4 regions of the Alicyclobacillus sp. SO9 genome follow, and region 1 is predicted to be linked to each of the others. Evidence: riboswitches for the same ligand, from Rfam matches in the RefSeq annotation. Region 1 holds a riboswitch; each other region holds the start of a gene.
The links. Region 1 has a riboswitch for cyclic di-AMP ahead of GI364_RS03570 (APC family permease). Riboswitches for the same ligand answer to the same signal wherever they lie in the genome.
Positions count from the first base shown of each region.

Region 1 (3,762 bases):
GTTCATGGTATGTACTTTGGCATACCCTTGTTCTCGGCAAACGCCTGAATGTCCTTGACGTACCGTCGATGATTTTACTGGCACATTGTACCTCATGTACAGTCGAGATATCAACATAAAAATGCTATTTTGGCGGTTCAATATGGACTTCTAAACGGAACCCTTATTGGTCTGCTCGAGAGCAACAACCGATGAAATTCAGCGCCTGTATGTGTATGCATAACTTGCATCGAGGGGTCGTCTGACTTACGCCCGCGTAATCCGAATCAGAATTCGGACCGATTTCCTTCGCTGCGCATAGTATGACAGTGCTGAAATGTAAGGGAATCATTGTGGTCGTGCGTCCATTATGCAAGGAGGCAATTTAATGTTAATGCTTCTTTTGTCAGCATTATTGTTCAGTATATCCTCCAATCTTGACAATGTAGTTGTCGGTACTGCTTATGGAATAAAGAAAATCAGGATAGGAATCATTGCAAACTTTATCATTGCGGTTGTAACAACAACCGGGACCTTTTTATCGATGTCAGCCGGTTCGTATATTGCAAAATTCATGCCACAATCAGTATCAAATGTTTTAGGTGCTGCAATTATTGTGGTTGTGGGTATTTATTTTGTCATACAAAGCCTTATAAAACTAATACATAACACCAATGCAAGAGAACTAGCATTAAAAGATCTTTCTCATATGGTTGAGTACGCAGAACGCTCAGATGTCGATAAATCGGGTCATATTGATGCGAAAGAAGCGTTTATGTTGGCGTTAGGATTAACATTTAACAATTTAGGGACTGGAATCGCTGCAAGTATCACAGGAGTCAATATTTTTCTCACCGTAATCTCAACATTTCTCATAAGTATATTGACAATTATCCTCGGATACTCCATTGGTAAAAATGTGTTAGGAAGGTTCTTCGGTAAATATGCCCCATTAATTGCAGGTGTTTTGTTAATTGTACTTGGCTTTATCGAAATGTTTAATTGATCAGATATCCCGCCCATTCGCAAAAAAGGCTGCCATTCCTGCAGGCTTTCGTTGTGTCATCTCCTGATTTCAAACTATGCTGTTGCGGTTAACCATTGTGATGCTAATTAGACGCAGTCCTTGCGGCGCTAACCAGTTCTGCAACAGTCCCTTTGCTTCGAACGGCGTATAACCATACAGTAGCACGTCTCTCTTCGAGATGCGCCCCCTCAAGAAGGGAGCATGCCTCATTTTTGAATCCTTCCGCAACCGTCGGCATTGGCGAATAACCTCAACATTGTCGTCGGTAATCTTATGCTGCAAATGGGCACATTCCTTAATGATCTGACTGATGCGTTTCTGTGTTTCTATGGTCGCACGCACATAATGCGGTGCCAGTGCTGCCACTACAGCTGTATATGTACCACCATTCTCAATAAAATCAGCATCTGCTATGCCACCCAATCCGAATCGACCGTACCAACCGAGTGCCCGCCTGACTTGGAGCTCCAATTCCACACAAGCATTATGATCTTTCACACATATCACCTCACGATGACATCTTATGGAACGGTGACCTAATGCATCAACAGTGGACTACATTGAACTCATGTGAACAAACAGTGATTGTTGACGATTTACATTAAACAAGGGGATTTAAAGAGATTCCGCAAGGGATTTATTGAATAGTTTTTAAAAACCTTAGAAAACCATGCATGAAAGCGGATTTACCAACGCGTGTAGTCATTGATGTTTTGTCTAGCGAGATTTAAATTGTGTCCATGACATGTTATATACACGCCTAATCCTGTGTGGAGCGGAGGAACCATTTTATCGGGGTGAATCCAATTTGGACGGGTGATGATTCTTGCCACCCGAACCCGTCAGCTAACTTCGTCGGCGTTGCAGGAGCGGTTTTTTGACCCCTCTGGGGTCGTTTTGTGTTTTTAGTTTAAAATGCATCCACAGACCAATAATACCCAAGAAGGAAATGGAGGGAGACATTTTCATCATGTACAAGCAAGCTCTCTGGATTCATCCAGTTGTCATCTCAATTGCAACTATTGCGCTGGCATTTGCCTTATTCAATTTTGGAAACGTAAAGCGCATACTCGTCGGTCGTCCGATGAGGACACGGGAACTGTATCAATCCCATACCAAGCTGAACTGGCTCATTGCACTCCCAATTCTCGCTGCCGATTTATACTCATCTGTGGCGTATGGACCCGAGGCCGGCATCACCGAATTGGAGCCATTGGGCCCAAATGTAAAGTGGATGATTATCCCGATCACAGCATCAACCGTGATCCTGCTCGCAATTCTAATTACATCGTACATAATGGGTGTCATTGCCTATCCAAATGGTGGTGGTGCCTATGCCATAGGCAAGGACAATTTTAAGAAACCTTTGATATCCCTGATTGCGGCAAGTGCATTGCTTGTTGACTATGTACTGACCGTCGCCGTTTCGGTGTCATCCGGCATCCAGACGATGGCTTCTTCGTATCCAATCCTATCTGGGCACGAAACTCTGTTGTCGGTGGTTTGTGTGTTCATCATCTTGTTGGTCAACTTACGTGGGGTCTCGGAGTCCTCAAAGGTTTTTGCTTACCCGACGATGATCTTCGCAGGATGTATGCTCTTCCTAATTGGGGCTGGATTTGTAGATGAAACTCATCATGGATTTGTCCAACCTGTTACACCACCCTTCGGGACGATTCCGCTCGGACTTAGCCTGATGCTTTTGCTTCGAGCATTTAGTTCTGCGTGTTCGGCACTGACTGGTATTGAGACAATATCGAACGGAGTTCCGGTTTTCAGGGAGGGCAAAACGGGAGCAATTAAAGCTTATGTGGTTCTCGGATTGGTTACAGCATTCACGTTACTTGGATTTGCCTATCAATTGTACGTAAAAGGAATTTCAGTCAACCCCAACAATACAATGCTCTCTCAGTTAGCTGGGTTGTACTTCGGGCATGGATTGATTTATCAAATCATCATTGTCTTTACTTTTGTGGTTCTTATTTTGGCCGCCAATTCGACATTTACAGGATTTCCACAGCTTGCAGCTCTAGTAGCGATGGACCGATTTTTGCCACGATCACTCACCATCCGCGGCGATAAATTGGGATACTCAAACGGTATGGTTGTCCTGGCAGCACTAGCAGCCTTATTGATCGAGCTGTTTCATGCGCAGACGAATGCTCTGATCCCGCTTTATGCAATCGGTGTATTTGTCGCGTTTACAGTCGCTCAGTCTGGCTTGACCATCAGATGGCTTCGTGTGAAAGGGAATTTATGGTACATCAAAGCAACCATTAACGCCTTTGGCGCCGCGGTTACAACTGTGGTCGCCATTATTTTTGCCGTAACCAAGTTCACGACTGGGGCTTGGATTGTGCTGGTTGTACTACCGGTCTTGATATTTTTGGCGTCCAAGATTCGACGGCATTACGACGAAGTTGCAAATGAACTTCGAATCGATCTTAATCAGGTTCATCCTCAAAAACATCATGTTCTGTCAGTTGTTCTTGTTTCAGGAGTCCATCGTGTGGTCGTTGATACCATTTCGTTTGCTCAAAGTACAACTCAAGACGTTATTGCGCTATACATTGGGTTTGATGATGAATCCATTGAAAAGATGGAGAAGAAATGGAAGGAATGGGGAGAACCCTGCAGACTTGTCACTGTCAAAAGTGAATACCGCTCTCTGCTCTATCCTTTGTCAAAGTTTATTCGGCGGTTGGAAAATTATGAGGGAGGGAAACCCGACCATGTACAGTTGCTCATCGGTCAGT
Region 1 covers NZ_CP066339.1:810,222-813,983, forward strand. Annotated here, with positions in the region: gene ytaF (sporulation membrane protein YtaF) at 368-985, shown strand; gene GI364_RS03565 (hypothetical protein) at 1,055-1,504, opposite strand; cyclic di-AMP (ydaO/yuaA leader) riboswitch at 1,754-1,883, shown strand; gene GI364_RS03570 (APC family permease) at 1,977-3,762, shown strand, end outside.

Region 2 (3,762 bases), on a different replicon from region 1:
ATGCTATTTTGGCGGTTCAATATGGACTTCTAAACGGAACCCTTATTGGTCTGCTCGAGAGCAACAACCGATGAAATTCAGCGCCTGTATGTGTATGCATAACTTGCATCGAGGGGTCGTCTGACTTACGCCCGCGTAATCCGAATCAGAATTCGGACCGATTTCCTTCGCTGCGCATAGTATGACAGTGCTGAAATGTAAGGGAATCATTGTGGTCGTGCGTCCATTATGCAAGGAGGCAATTTAATGTTAATGCTTCTTTTGTCAGCATTATTGTTCAGTATATCCTCCAATCTTGACAATGTAGTTGTCGGTACTGCTTATGGAATAAAGAAAATCAGGATAGGAATCATTGCAAACTTTATCATTGCGGTTGTAACAACAACCGGGACCTTTTTATCGATGTCAGCCGGTTCGTATATTGCAAAATTCATGCCACAATCAGTATCAAATGTTTTAGGTGCTGCAATTATTGTGGTTGTGGGTATTTATTTTGTCATACAAAGCCTTATAAAACTAATACATAACACCAATGCAAGAGAACTAGCATTAAAAGATCTTTCTCATATGGTTGAGTACGCAGAACGCTCAGATGTCGATAAATCGGGTCATATTGATGCGAAAGAAGCGTTTATGTTGGCGTTAGGATTAACATTTAACAATTTAGGGACTGGAATCGCTGCAAGTATCACAGGAGTCAATATTTTTCTCACCGTAATCTCAACATTTCTCATAAGTATATTGACAATTATCCTCGGATACTCCATTGGTAAAAATGTGTTAGGAAGGTTCTTCGGTAAATATGCCCCATTAATTGCAGGTGTTTTGTTAATTGTACTTGGCTTTATCGAAATGTTTAATTGATCAGATATCCCGCCCATTCGCAAAAAAGGCTGCCATTCCTGCAGGCTTTCGTTGTGTCATCTCCTGATTTCAAACTATGCTGTTGCGGTTAACCATTGTGATGCTAATTAGACGCAGTCCTTGCGGCGCTAACCAGTTCTGCAACAGTCCCTTTGCTTCGAACGGCGTATAACCATACAGTAGCACGTCTCTCTTCGAGATGCGCCCCTCAAGAAGGGAGCATGCCTCATTTTTGAATCCTTCCGCAACCGTCGGCATTGGCGAATAACCTCAACATTGTCGTCGGTAATCTTATGCTGCAAATGGGCACATTCCTTAATGATCTGACTGATGCGTTTCTGTGTTTCTATGGTCGCACGCACATAATGCGGTGCCAGTGCTGCCACTACAGCTGTATATGTACCACCATTCTCAATAAAATCAGCATCTGCTATGCCACCCAATCCGAATCGACCGTACCAACCGAGTGCCCGCCTGACTTGGAGCTCCAATTCCACACAAGCATTATGATCTTTCACACATATCACCTCACGATGACATCTTATGGAACGGTGACCTAATGCATCAACAGTGGACTACATTGAACTCATGTGAACAAACAGTGATTGTTGACGATTTACATTAAACAAGGGATTTAAAGAGATTCCGCAAGGGATTTATTGAATAGTTTTTAAAAACCTTAGAAAACCATGCATGAAAGCGGATTTACCAACGCGTGTAGTCATTGATGTTTTGTCTAGCGAGATTTAAATTGTGTCCATGACATGTTATATACACGCCTAATCCTGTGTGGAGCGGAGGAACCATTTATCGGGGTGAATCCAATTTGGACGGGTGATGATTCTTGCCACCCGAACCCGTCAGCTAACTTCGTCGGCGTTGCAGGAGCGGTTTTTTGACCCCTCTGGGGTCGTTTTGTGTTTTTAGTTTAAAATGCATCCACAGACCAATAATACCCAAGAAGGAAATGGAGGGAGACATTTTCATCATGTACAAGCAAGCTCTCTGGATTCATCCAGTTGTCATCTCAATTGCAACTATTGCGCTGGCATTTGCCTTATTCAATTTTGGAAACGTAAAGCGCATACTCGTCGGTCGTCCGATGAGGACACGGGAACTGTATCAATCCCATACCAAGCTGAACTGGCTCATTGCACTCCCAATTCTCGCTGCCGATTTATACTCATCTGTGGCGTATGGACCCGAGGCCGGCATCACCGAATTGGAGCCATTGGGCCCAAATGTAAAGTGGATGATTATCCCGATCACAGCATCAACCGTGATCCTGCTCGCAATTCTAATTACATCGTACATAATGGGTGTCATTGCCTATCCAAATGGTGGTGGTGCCTATGCCATAGGCAAGGACAATTTTAAGAAACCTTTGATATCCCTGATTGCGGCAAGTGCATTGCTTGTTGACTATGTACTGACCGTCGCCGTTTCGGTGTCATCCGGCATCCAGACGATGGCTTCTTCGTATCCAATCCTATCTGGGCACGAAACTCTGTTGTCGGTGGTTTGTGTGTTCATCATCTTGTTGGTCAACTTACGTGGGGTCTCGGAGTCCTCAAAGGTTTTTGCTTACCCGACGATGATCTTCGCAGGATGTATGCTCTTCCTAATTGGGGCTGGATTTGTAGATGAAACTCATCATGGATTTGTCCAACCTGTTACACCACCCTTCGGGACGATTCCGCTCGGACTTAGCCTGATGCTTTTGCTTCGAGCATTTAGTTCTGCGTGTTCGGCACTGACTGGTATTGAGACAATATCGAACGGAGTTCCGGTTTTCAGGGAGGGCAAAACGGGAGCAATTAAAGCTTATGTGGTTCTCGGATTGGTTACAGCATTCACGTTACTTGGATTTGCCTATCAATTGTACGTAAAAGGAATTTCAGTCAACCCCAACAATACAATGCTCTCTCAGTTAGCTGGGTTGTACTTCGGGCATGGATTGATTTATCAAATCATCATTGTCTTTACTTTTGTGGTTCTTATTTTGGCCGCCAATTCGACATTTACAGGATTTCCACAGCTTGCAGCTCTAGTAGCGATGGACCGATTTTTGCCACGATCACTCACCATCCGCGGCGATAAATTGGGATACTCAAACGGTATGGTTGTCCTGGCAGCACTAGCAGCCTTATTGATCGAGCTGTTTCATGCGCAGACGAATGCTCTGATCCCGCTTTATGCAATCGGTGTATTTGTCGCGTTTACAGTCGCTCAGTCTGGCTTGACCATCAGATGGCTTCGTGTGAAAGGGAATTTATGGTACATCAAAGCAACCATTAACGCCTTTGGCGCCGCGGTTACAACTGTGGTCGCCATTATTTTTGCCGTAACCAAGTTCACGACTGGGGCTTGGATTGTGCTGGTTGTACTACCGGTCTTGATATTTTTGGCGTCCAAGATTCGACGGCATTACGACGAAGTTGCAAATGAACTTCGAATCGATCTTAATCAGGTTCATCCTCAAAAACATCATGTTCTGTCAGTTGTTCTTGTTTCAGGAGTCCATCGTGTGGTCGTTGATACCATTTCGTTTGCTCAAAGTACAACTCAAGACGTTATTGCGCTATACATTGGGTTTGATGATGAATCCATTGAAAAGATGGAGAAGAAATGGAAGGAATGGGGAGAACCCTGCAGACTTGTCACTGTCAAAAGTGAATACCGCTCTCTGCTCTATCCTTTGTCAAAGTTTATTCGGCGGTTGGAAAATTATGAGGGAGGGAAACCCGACCATGTACAGTTGCTCATCGGTCAGTTTGTCCCCAAAAGATGGTGGCATTATGCATTACATTCGCAGACTTCGCTTCTTCTCCGTGCCTGGATGTTGCGTCACAAGGAGGTTGTTGTTACGACTTTACCGTATCATTTACACCGCTAGTT
Region 2 covers NZ_CP066340.1:82,182-85,943, forward strand. Annotated here, with positions in the region: gene ytaF (sporulation membrane protein YtaF) at 247-864, shown strand; gene GI364_RS24765 (hypothetical protein) at 993-1,382, opposite strand; cyclic di-AMP (ydaO/yuaA leader) riboswitch at 1,631-1,759, shown strand; gene GI364_RS24770 (APC family permease) at 1,853-3,760, shown strand.
Region 2: it holds a riboswitch for cyclic di-AMP, as region 1 does, so the genes downstream of both, GI364_RS24770 (APC family permease) here and GI364_RS03570 (APC family permease) in region 1, are expected to answer to the same signal.

Region 3 (3,762 bases), 590 kb from region 1:
CATAGATGAGTTCGTTTTTACCTTTCACTTGGCGGTAATGAATCTGTGTTGTGGGGTGGAAGTCAGACTTTACGCCCATGGCCAGGCTGAGCATATCCTGAGAAGTCATATTTGTCGCCATGAGAAACTTAGGGAGCGTTCTGGCAAGAGAAGGGAGTTTGGGAATGTTTTTAGGTTTGAGCATGTCCTTTGCAATGCCAATTAGCGCCTGTTCCTGCAGCTTTTGGCGTCCGTAGTCTGTGCCTGGCACTCCATCGCGGATATGTACCAGTTCTGTGACCATGCGTCCGTTTAGAAAATGCATTCCCTTTGTAATCACCTTGCCGTTGTCCTTCGGATACCAGGCGTGATTGATGGTCACTTTAAATGGAACATACATGTTAATGCCGCCAATGGCGTTCACCATGTCCTGAAGCCCCCAGTAATCTGTTTCAGCATAGAAGTTGATGGGGACGCCTGTTAAGTTGGAGATGGTTTTGACCGCGTCGATAATGCCTTGTTTGGTTCCGTGTTTGACTTGGTCCATAAATTGGACGCTGGTGAGCTTTGTGTAGCCGTAACCGGGATCGTAGACACGTGTATCGCGAGGAAGACTGAGGATATTATACGTATGGGTGTTCAAGTTGACGTGAATTAACAGCATCGAGTCTGAATGACTAAACTTGTTGCCCGGCCGTGCATCAGACCCAATCAAGAGCATGTTAAACACGGCTTTCTGTTCCTTTGGTACTTGAAATGTGCTGCTTGTACTGTTGCTGCTTCGGGTTGAATTACTAGTTTGCCCAATAACCTTTAAATTTTGAAAGTGATGACTTGGCATTAACTGATAGTATTCGTATCCGCCTGCCCCCATTCCCGCGACTACCAGTACTGCCAATCCTATAAGTGAATTTCGCAGGATTCTGTGCTTTGCAAACCACTGGGGCGTTTCGCCAGCGTTTGAGCGATTTTCAGAGGCTGGATTCTTGCTGCTGTTGGTATTTTTCTGCTTTGAATCTTTGTTTTTCTTCATACCAGAAGCTCCTTTAATCCCCTTTTTCACACAAGTCCTCGCCACAATCTCTGCAGGTCAGTTCACACATATCGGACACAATATTTGACACATTGTGAATAAAATCGACTTTAATTTTCATACTTTAAACCCTCAACTTCAAGAAATTCTCATGAGTGCTCGTTCTGACTACCATACCTATCATTATGTCAACTTTTCTTTTGATTTATCCATGAAATATGTTATGATGAGATCGTGCGCAAATCCTCGGTAGTGTCAAACCATCTTCTTGTCAGTAGACACAAGTAGAAATACATGGCCTTGGTTGGGATTATTTAGAACGTTGCGCTTGGGGCTATGTTGAAGATTGTATCTAGTTTAGCAATCCCACTTAAAACTAAATTCTTTGTGCTGAGTTCCCGAACAGGGAAGCGGGGGAACCATTATAGGGGTGAGTTCAGATGAATTCTGATAAGGCCGCTCTGAGCCTGAACCCGACAGCTAACTTCGTAAGCACAGCAGAGGATGAGACATATGGATGATGGAAGGGTGAGTCTCCACACCTGGCAGGTCATGGTGTGAGATGATAAGCCGTTCTATAAGTACGTTGTGTCGGTATGATGCCAACGCACTTCGTCAAGCCATGTCTCAGTGATAAGGATTCTGTGTTAAAACATTTCCCTTATAGATTTGCTGTGGTTCAAAAGTTAGGATAGATTTTGCCCCCCGTCACAAAGTGTGAAGGGGGTCTTTATTTTCATATACGTATAGGCGAGATTCTAGACGCAGTACTCAATACACTCAATACAAAATTATGTACAGAAACAGGGGGACATAAATGAATAAGAAAAAATTTGCAATGTCATTGTCGGCGGTTGCTGCACTTGGCGCGATTTTAACCGGATGCGGGACGGCAAACAGCACGTCTGGCGGGGGAAACAGCAGCGGTAACACTTCGAGTCAAAACTCAACTGCGACCGGTGCCTCAAAAGGCAGCAAGACGATTACAATTGGCTGGATTCCTTGGACAGAAGACGTAGCCAACACTCACCTGTGGAAAGTCATTCTTGAACAAAAGGGTTACAAAGTGAATACGCCAGAGTTGGATGTTGGACCGTTGCTTCTCGGTATGTCTAAAAACAGCGTGAATTTCTTTATGGACCTGTGGATGCCCGCAGAGCAGCCGAATGTGAAAAAGTATCAGTCGAAATTGGTCGCATTGAAAAATTGGTACAAAGGTGAGTCCAGCACGGGCATTGCCGTACCGAGTTACATGAAGAACATCAATACGCCGGCAGACCTGAACAAACACGCCAAGGAATTTCAAAATAGAATTGTCGGCATCGATCCCGGTGCTATTGAAGAAAAACACACCCACCAGTTTGTAAAGACTTATCACTTGACGAATATTCATGTGCAGGACAGCAGTACAACAGCCATGATAACTGCAGTTAAACGTGCCTACGATCAGCACAAGCCAGTGGCCGTAGTCATGTGGACACCAATGTGGCCCTTTACCAAATACCATCTCAAATATCTGAAGGATCCCAAACACATTGTTGCAGAGAAGACGCCAAACAAGTTACTGATTGAAGCCAATAAGACCTGGGTGAAAAACAATCCGAAGGTGGCTGGCTGGTTGAAGAACTTCAGCTTGACAGCAAAGCAGCTTTCGTCACTTGAAGAAGATATGAGAAACAGTTCCAGCAAAGATGCTGCAGCGAAAAAATGGATTAAGGCTAATCAGTCTCTGGTGGACAGCTGGCTCAAGTAAGCTGATGAGCTTTATCAATCTCATTGCAGTACTGCATACCGCTTTTTTAGTCCAGGATGGGCTTCACATCATCCTGGGCTTTTTTAGTTCAGATTTTCAGTACCCCAAGGTACGAAGTGCGCTTGCGGCGTCGGCCAAATACCTTTGGCAAGGTCACCTGGAGACAAAGCCCGCCTCTGCAGTGAAAGTGGCAAACCACCAACATACGTCTAAAAGAGGGCTTGTTATAATGGACACAAGAGGCCACAATACAATCCAGAGCAACAAAGTAGTCAGCCATTGACGCTTCAAGGCAGTCTTGTACCCATATGTTTATATCCGATTTGGAGGAATTTCATTGCAAAAGCAGCCTGTATTTAGTGTGAGAGAAGAAATGCAGCTTCTCCCATTTCTTTTGGAAAAGTACCCCGGAAAGGGACGCAATAAGGTGAAGTCGTTATTGACCAGAGGACAGGTTATGGTCGGAAATCGTGTTGTTACAAGGCACGATCACCTGTTGGGTGCAGGGGATAAAGTGACGATTCTACAAACGGGATCGGTCAAACAAAGAGAGTTAATGGCAGGCATAAAAATCGTTTACGAGGACGAATTTTTGCTGGTCGTTGATAAACCTCCTGGACTACTGTCCATGGCAACCGACGAGGAAAAGGAACGGACAGCTTACCGGATTCTTAATGAGTATGTTCAGGGACACAATGGAGGGGCACGCATTTTCATTGTTCATCGGCTGGACCGGGACACTTCTGGGCTGATGATGTTTGCCAAGACTGCAGCCGTGAAAAATCAGCTTCAAGATAACTGGAAAGACATCATTTTGGAACGGTCCTACATGGCACTCGTGGAAGGTGAAGTGAAAGAAAAACAGGGAACTATCAAGACGTGGCTGAAAGAGTCGTCTACAAAGACCATGTATGTAAGCAGACCTGGAGAAGGTGTCATCGCAATTACCCACTATGTGGTTGTCGAGCAAACACCTGAGTATTCTTTGTTGGCTGTG
Region 3 covers NZ_CP066339.1:222,980-226,741, forward strand. Annotated here, with positions in the region: gene GI364_RS00920 (LCP family glycopolymer transferase) at 1-1,012, opposite strand, end outside; cyclic di-AMP (ydaO/yuaA leader) riboswitch at 1,391-1,522, shown strand; gene GI364_RS00925 (glycine betaine ABC transporter substrate-binding protein) at 1,830-2,765, shown strand; gene GI364_RS00930 (RluA family pseudouridine synthase) at 3,103-3,762, shown strand, end outside.
Region 3: it holds a riboswitch for cyclic di-AMP, as region 1 does, so the genes downstream of both, GI364_RS00925 (glycine betaine ABC transporter substrate-binding protein) here and GI364_RS03570 (APC family permease) in region 1, are expected to answer to the same signal.

Region 4 (3,762 bases), 1.7 Mb from region 1:
GTGTTAATTGAGAACAATATTTGTTCATTTTGTATAAATATAAAGCCGTTCAATTCTGCCCCACATAATGAAGCGCGAAAAGAACGGCTCAGTATGTTATACATACCACGATGGCTTGTGAACATAGTTTTATGTTAACATTAATACCCGAAATGTCAAATGAACAGTATGAATTTTCACTCAGTTATTTTCCTCGTACCTAATCGCTGCTTGAGTCAGACAAAGGTCCCCATGGCTTTGCCATGGGGCACAACACAGTGCTGGTGCAACGAAGTCAACTGCCGGCACCATGTGGTAGCCTCGATTCACGTCTGTGGATGCCTTTGGACCGTATGTAAAAACATTGAAGAGGAAAAGATAAAGTGACATCATCTTTGAGTCGTTTCCATAAACGCAAAACGGGATATTTACTTGAACGTGCAGAGGACAGGGACGTCGGTATACTGTACATACGTGGAGGTCGTTGATTGAACTGGAGAAATACCGTTCACGTACTCATCATCGTGGTGGTTCTGTGTAGTGAAGCAGGAACGCTGTTCTTTACAAAGCCGCACTATCTGATATTCAACTCTATAGTATCTGTTTTCTTCCTTTTTGTGTCAGGGCTAATGCTTTTTGATTTTACCTATAAACGTCGCATAAAAACAATACTTGGCATCTTTATTTATGGATTTACATCCTTGGTCTCACTCATCTTTTCGGAAGCTGTTACGTTAATGTATATTTCCTATTTGTATCCCAGCTCATTTCACCATCATTCATATTCGAACGCGGACGCACTCGGCAATGCACTGATTCTGATTACAGGATATGGATATCCAAAGGTCTTGGGAGAAGCCCACGCTTTCATCATACTGCTCATGTTGTATTCATGGATTGTCAATGTTCTGCTTATCAGCAAGTTAATTCACGTTTTAAGTCGAAAGATCACTTGAACTCCCTCTGTCTCGCAGTGTTTTACGCACTGTTGTCCCTTCTCCGCACAGTCAAGGTTCTCGAAGGTCAGCCTGTAAAACTTTCAGGTGTCCTCTTATATGAAGCCTCAGCGGCCGTAGAACCGAAGTTATATTTAAGTCTTGAAAGTTTATGTGAGTGGAGTAGAATCGTAGCCATGCATTTGAAAATCTATATGCTGAATCCTGAACGCAGCGTTTGGGAACGGAGGGTCCATATTTTTGGGGTGAATCTGGTCTGTGAACTAGTAGGGTGAAGTTCTCTCTTGCCACCCGAACCCGTCAGCTAACTTCGTAAGCATTGCAGCGGGAGAGGTCTGAGAGCGACCCCTGAAGGGTCGTTTTGTCTTTTTCTGAGGAAAATGTGTTGTAGTAACGGATTTCATTGTGGAGGTTTACGGCTTTGAACACATTTCGTTTTAGTCCGCCGCAGAGAATCGCAATCGGGTATCTAACCATTGCGCTGGTCGGTTCCTTGCTGCTTTTACTTCCGTGGTCTCGACATACAGGTGTCAGCTTTACGGACTCGTTCTTTACCTCCATGAGTGCATTGTGTGTAACAGGACTCAGTACTGTAACGACAGCCACCACATGGACGGTCTTCGGGAAAATCATTATTGCAGTCTTGATGCAAATAGGCGGGGCAGGTATGACGCTCATCACAACGTCTATCTATTTGGCTTTGGGGCGAAAGATCTCGTTACGCGATCGCATACTCATTGCAGAAGACCGAAACTTTGGTGTCAGAGGGTCTGTTCGCCTCATTAAGAGCATCTTGCATTTTAGTTTTGTCATTGAAGGGGCAGCCGCGGTGCTTTTCGCGTTATGGTTCCATTTCATTTATCACTACTCCTGGCTGCGAGCCATCGGCTTTAGCTGTTTTCATGCTATCTCAGCTTTTAATAATGCAGGTTTTGACTTATGGGGGAATTCCCTTGAAGGTTTCTCAGGAGATCCATTTGTGATTTTGTTAACAAGCATCCTTATCATTCTTGGCGGGCTCGGCTTCATCGTTTTGACGGAACTCTATAATTTTCCGCATACTCGCAAGTTCTCACTACATACAAAAATCGTCCTCGCGATGACCGGCTTTCTTCTCGTTGTGGGGACGTTTCTCATGCTGTTCTTTGAAGGAAGTCACTCTATGAGCCATTTGTCATGGGGTGGGAAATTGCTTAATTCTTGGTTCACATCTGTGACGACAAGGACTGCCGGGTTTGATTCTATTTCTATTAGTAAGATGAAAGAAGTCACTTGGTTCATTATTGCCATCTTTATGTTTATTGGCGCATCTCCGGGCTCAACAGGCGGTGGAATTAAAACAACAACATTCTTTATTCTTATGAAGTCCGCCTGGACCAATGCCAGGGGAGATGCAGAAATCCATGTTGGACGACGGTCTGTCCCTTGGGAAGTAAATCAAAAAGCGTTGCTGATTTTCTTTCTGGCAAGCGGCGTCATTACCACGGCCACCCTCATTGATGCCGCTCTTGAGCCGCATATTAATATTATCCGAATCATTTTTGAAGAAGTATCCGCTTTTGGCACCGTAGGATTGTCTACGGGAATAACAAGTATCGTTCATGCTCCCGTGAAGTGGGTATTAATTGTAACGATGTTCATCGGACGAGTCGGGATTTTGACTGTTTTGGTAGGGATGTTACGCAGAAAGGGACCATCCAAAGTCAAACGGGTCAAGGAACGCATATTTGTCGGCTAAAGCCAGACAGATGGGACATTTGATAGAATAGTAACAGCATCTTTATATCCTGAAAGGTGGAACCTGGTTTGTAGGGGGGATATGATGAGAGACCTAACTTTCGACTATAAGTCCTTATTCAATCAAGCAACTGCTGTGACACCGGATGCGGTAATTCTGCTCAATCACGAGGGACAGGCCCTACATGTCAATGAAGCTTTTCATCAATTGTACGGATGGACTCTTCAAGAACTGAACGGAATGGATGTTTTACCATTTATCTCCGACGACAAGAGCACCTTACGCAAGGCACTGGTCAACTTAGAAACTGTGGAAAGCACTGAGGATACACACATGACTAAGGACGGGTGTGCAATTCAATTATCTATCAACTGTAAACCTGTCCGTTATGACGAGGAACGACCTCATGGCCTGATTGCGGTGATGCATGATATAACAGGACAAAAGGCTATACACAGTGTGATTGAACGCACTGCAGAACCGGTGTTTATCCATCATCATGGTGCTATCATTTATATGAATCAGGCTTGTGCTGAACTATTAAAAGCCAAGCAACCGTCTGATTTACTGGATTCTCATATTTTTGATTTCATTCATGAAGATTTTGTAGACTTAATGCAGGAACGCACGAAACGTTGCTATATGGGTGAGGAAGTAGATGCAGTCGATATTAAAATTATTGTGGAAGACGAAGTCCTATGGGTTACAGTCTCTCCAAATCCAGTTCTCTTCCAGGGAAAACATTGCACACAGGTATCACTAAGAGACGTAACGATGCAATACGATAGACAGCAACTGTTAGAAGAATGGGCCTATCACGATGTCTTGACAGGCCTTCCAAATCGACGATATTTCATTGCGTCTGCAGAAAAGAAATTGAGTAATTGGCAAGAAGCTAACACTGGCGATACATTCAACGAACATCAATTGGTTGTGATGAGTCTAGATTGCGATGACTTTAAACAGATTAATGATACGCTGGGGCATGAAGTAGGAGATCAAGTCTTGAAGAAGATAGGGCGTGTCATTGAACAGACTGTGAGGGAGACCGATACCGTTGCTCGAATGGGCGGCGACGAGTTTCTGATC
Region 4 covers NZ_CP066339.1:4,343,800-4,347,561, reverse strand. Annotated here, with positions in the region: gene GI364_RS20280 (hypothetical protein) at 468-935, shown strand; cyclic di-AMP (ydaO/yuaA leader) riboswitch at 1,121-1,269, shown strand; gene GI364_RS20275 (TrkH family potassium uptake protein) at 1,357-2,673, shown strand; gene GI364_RS20270 (diguanylate cyclase domain-containing protein) at 2,758-3,762, shown strand, end outside.
Region 4: it holds a riboswitch for cyclic di-AMP, as region 1 does, so the genes downstream of both, GI364_RS20275 (TrkH family potassium uptake protein) here and GI364_RS03570 (APC family permease) in region 1, are expected to answer to the same signal.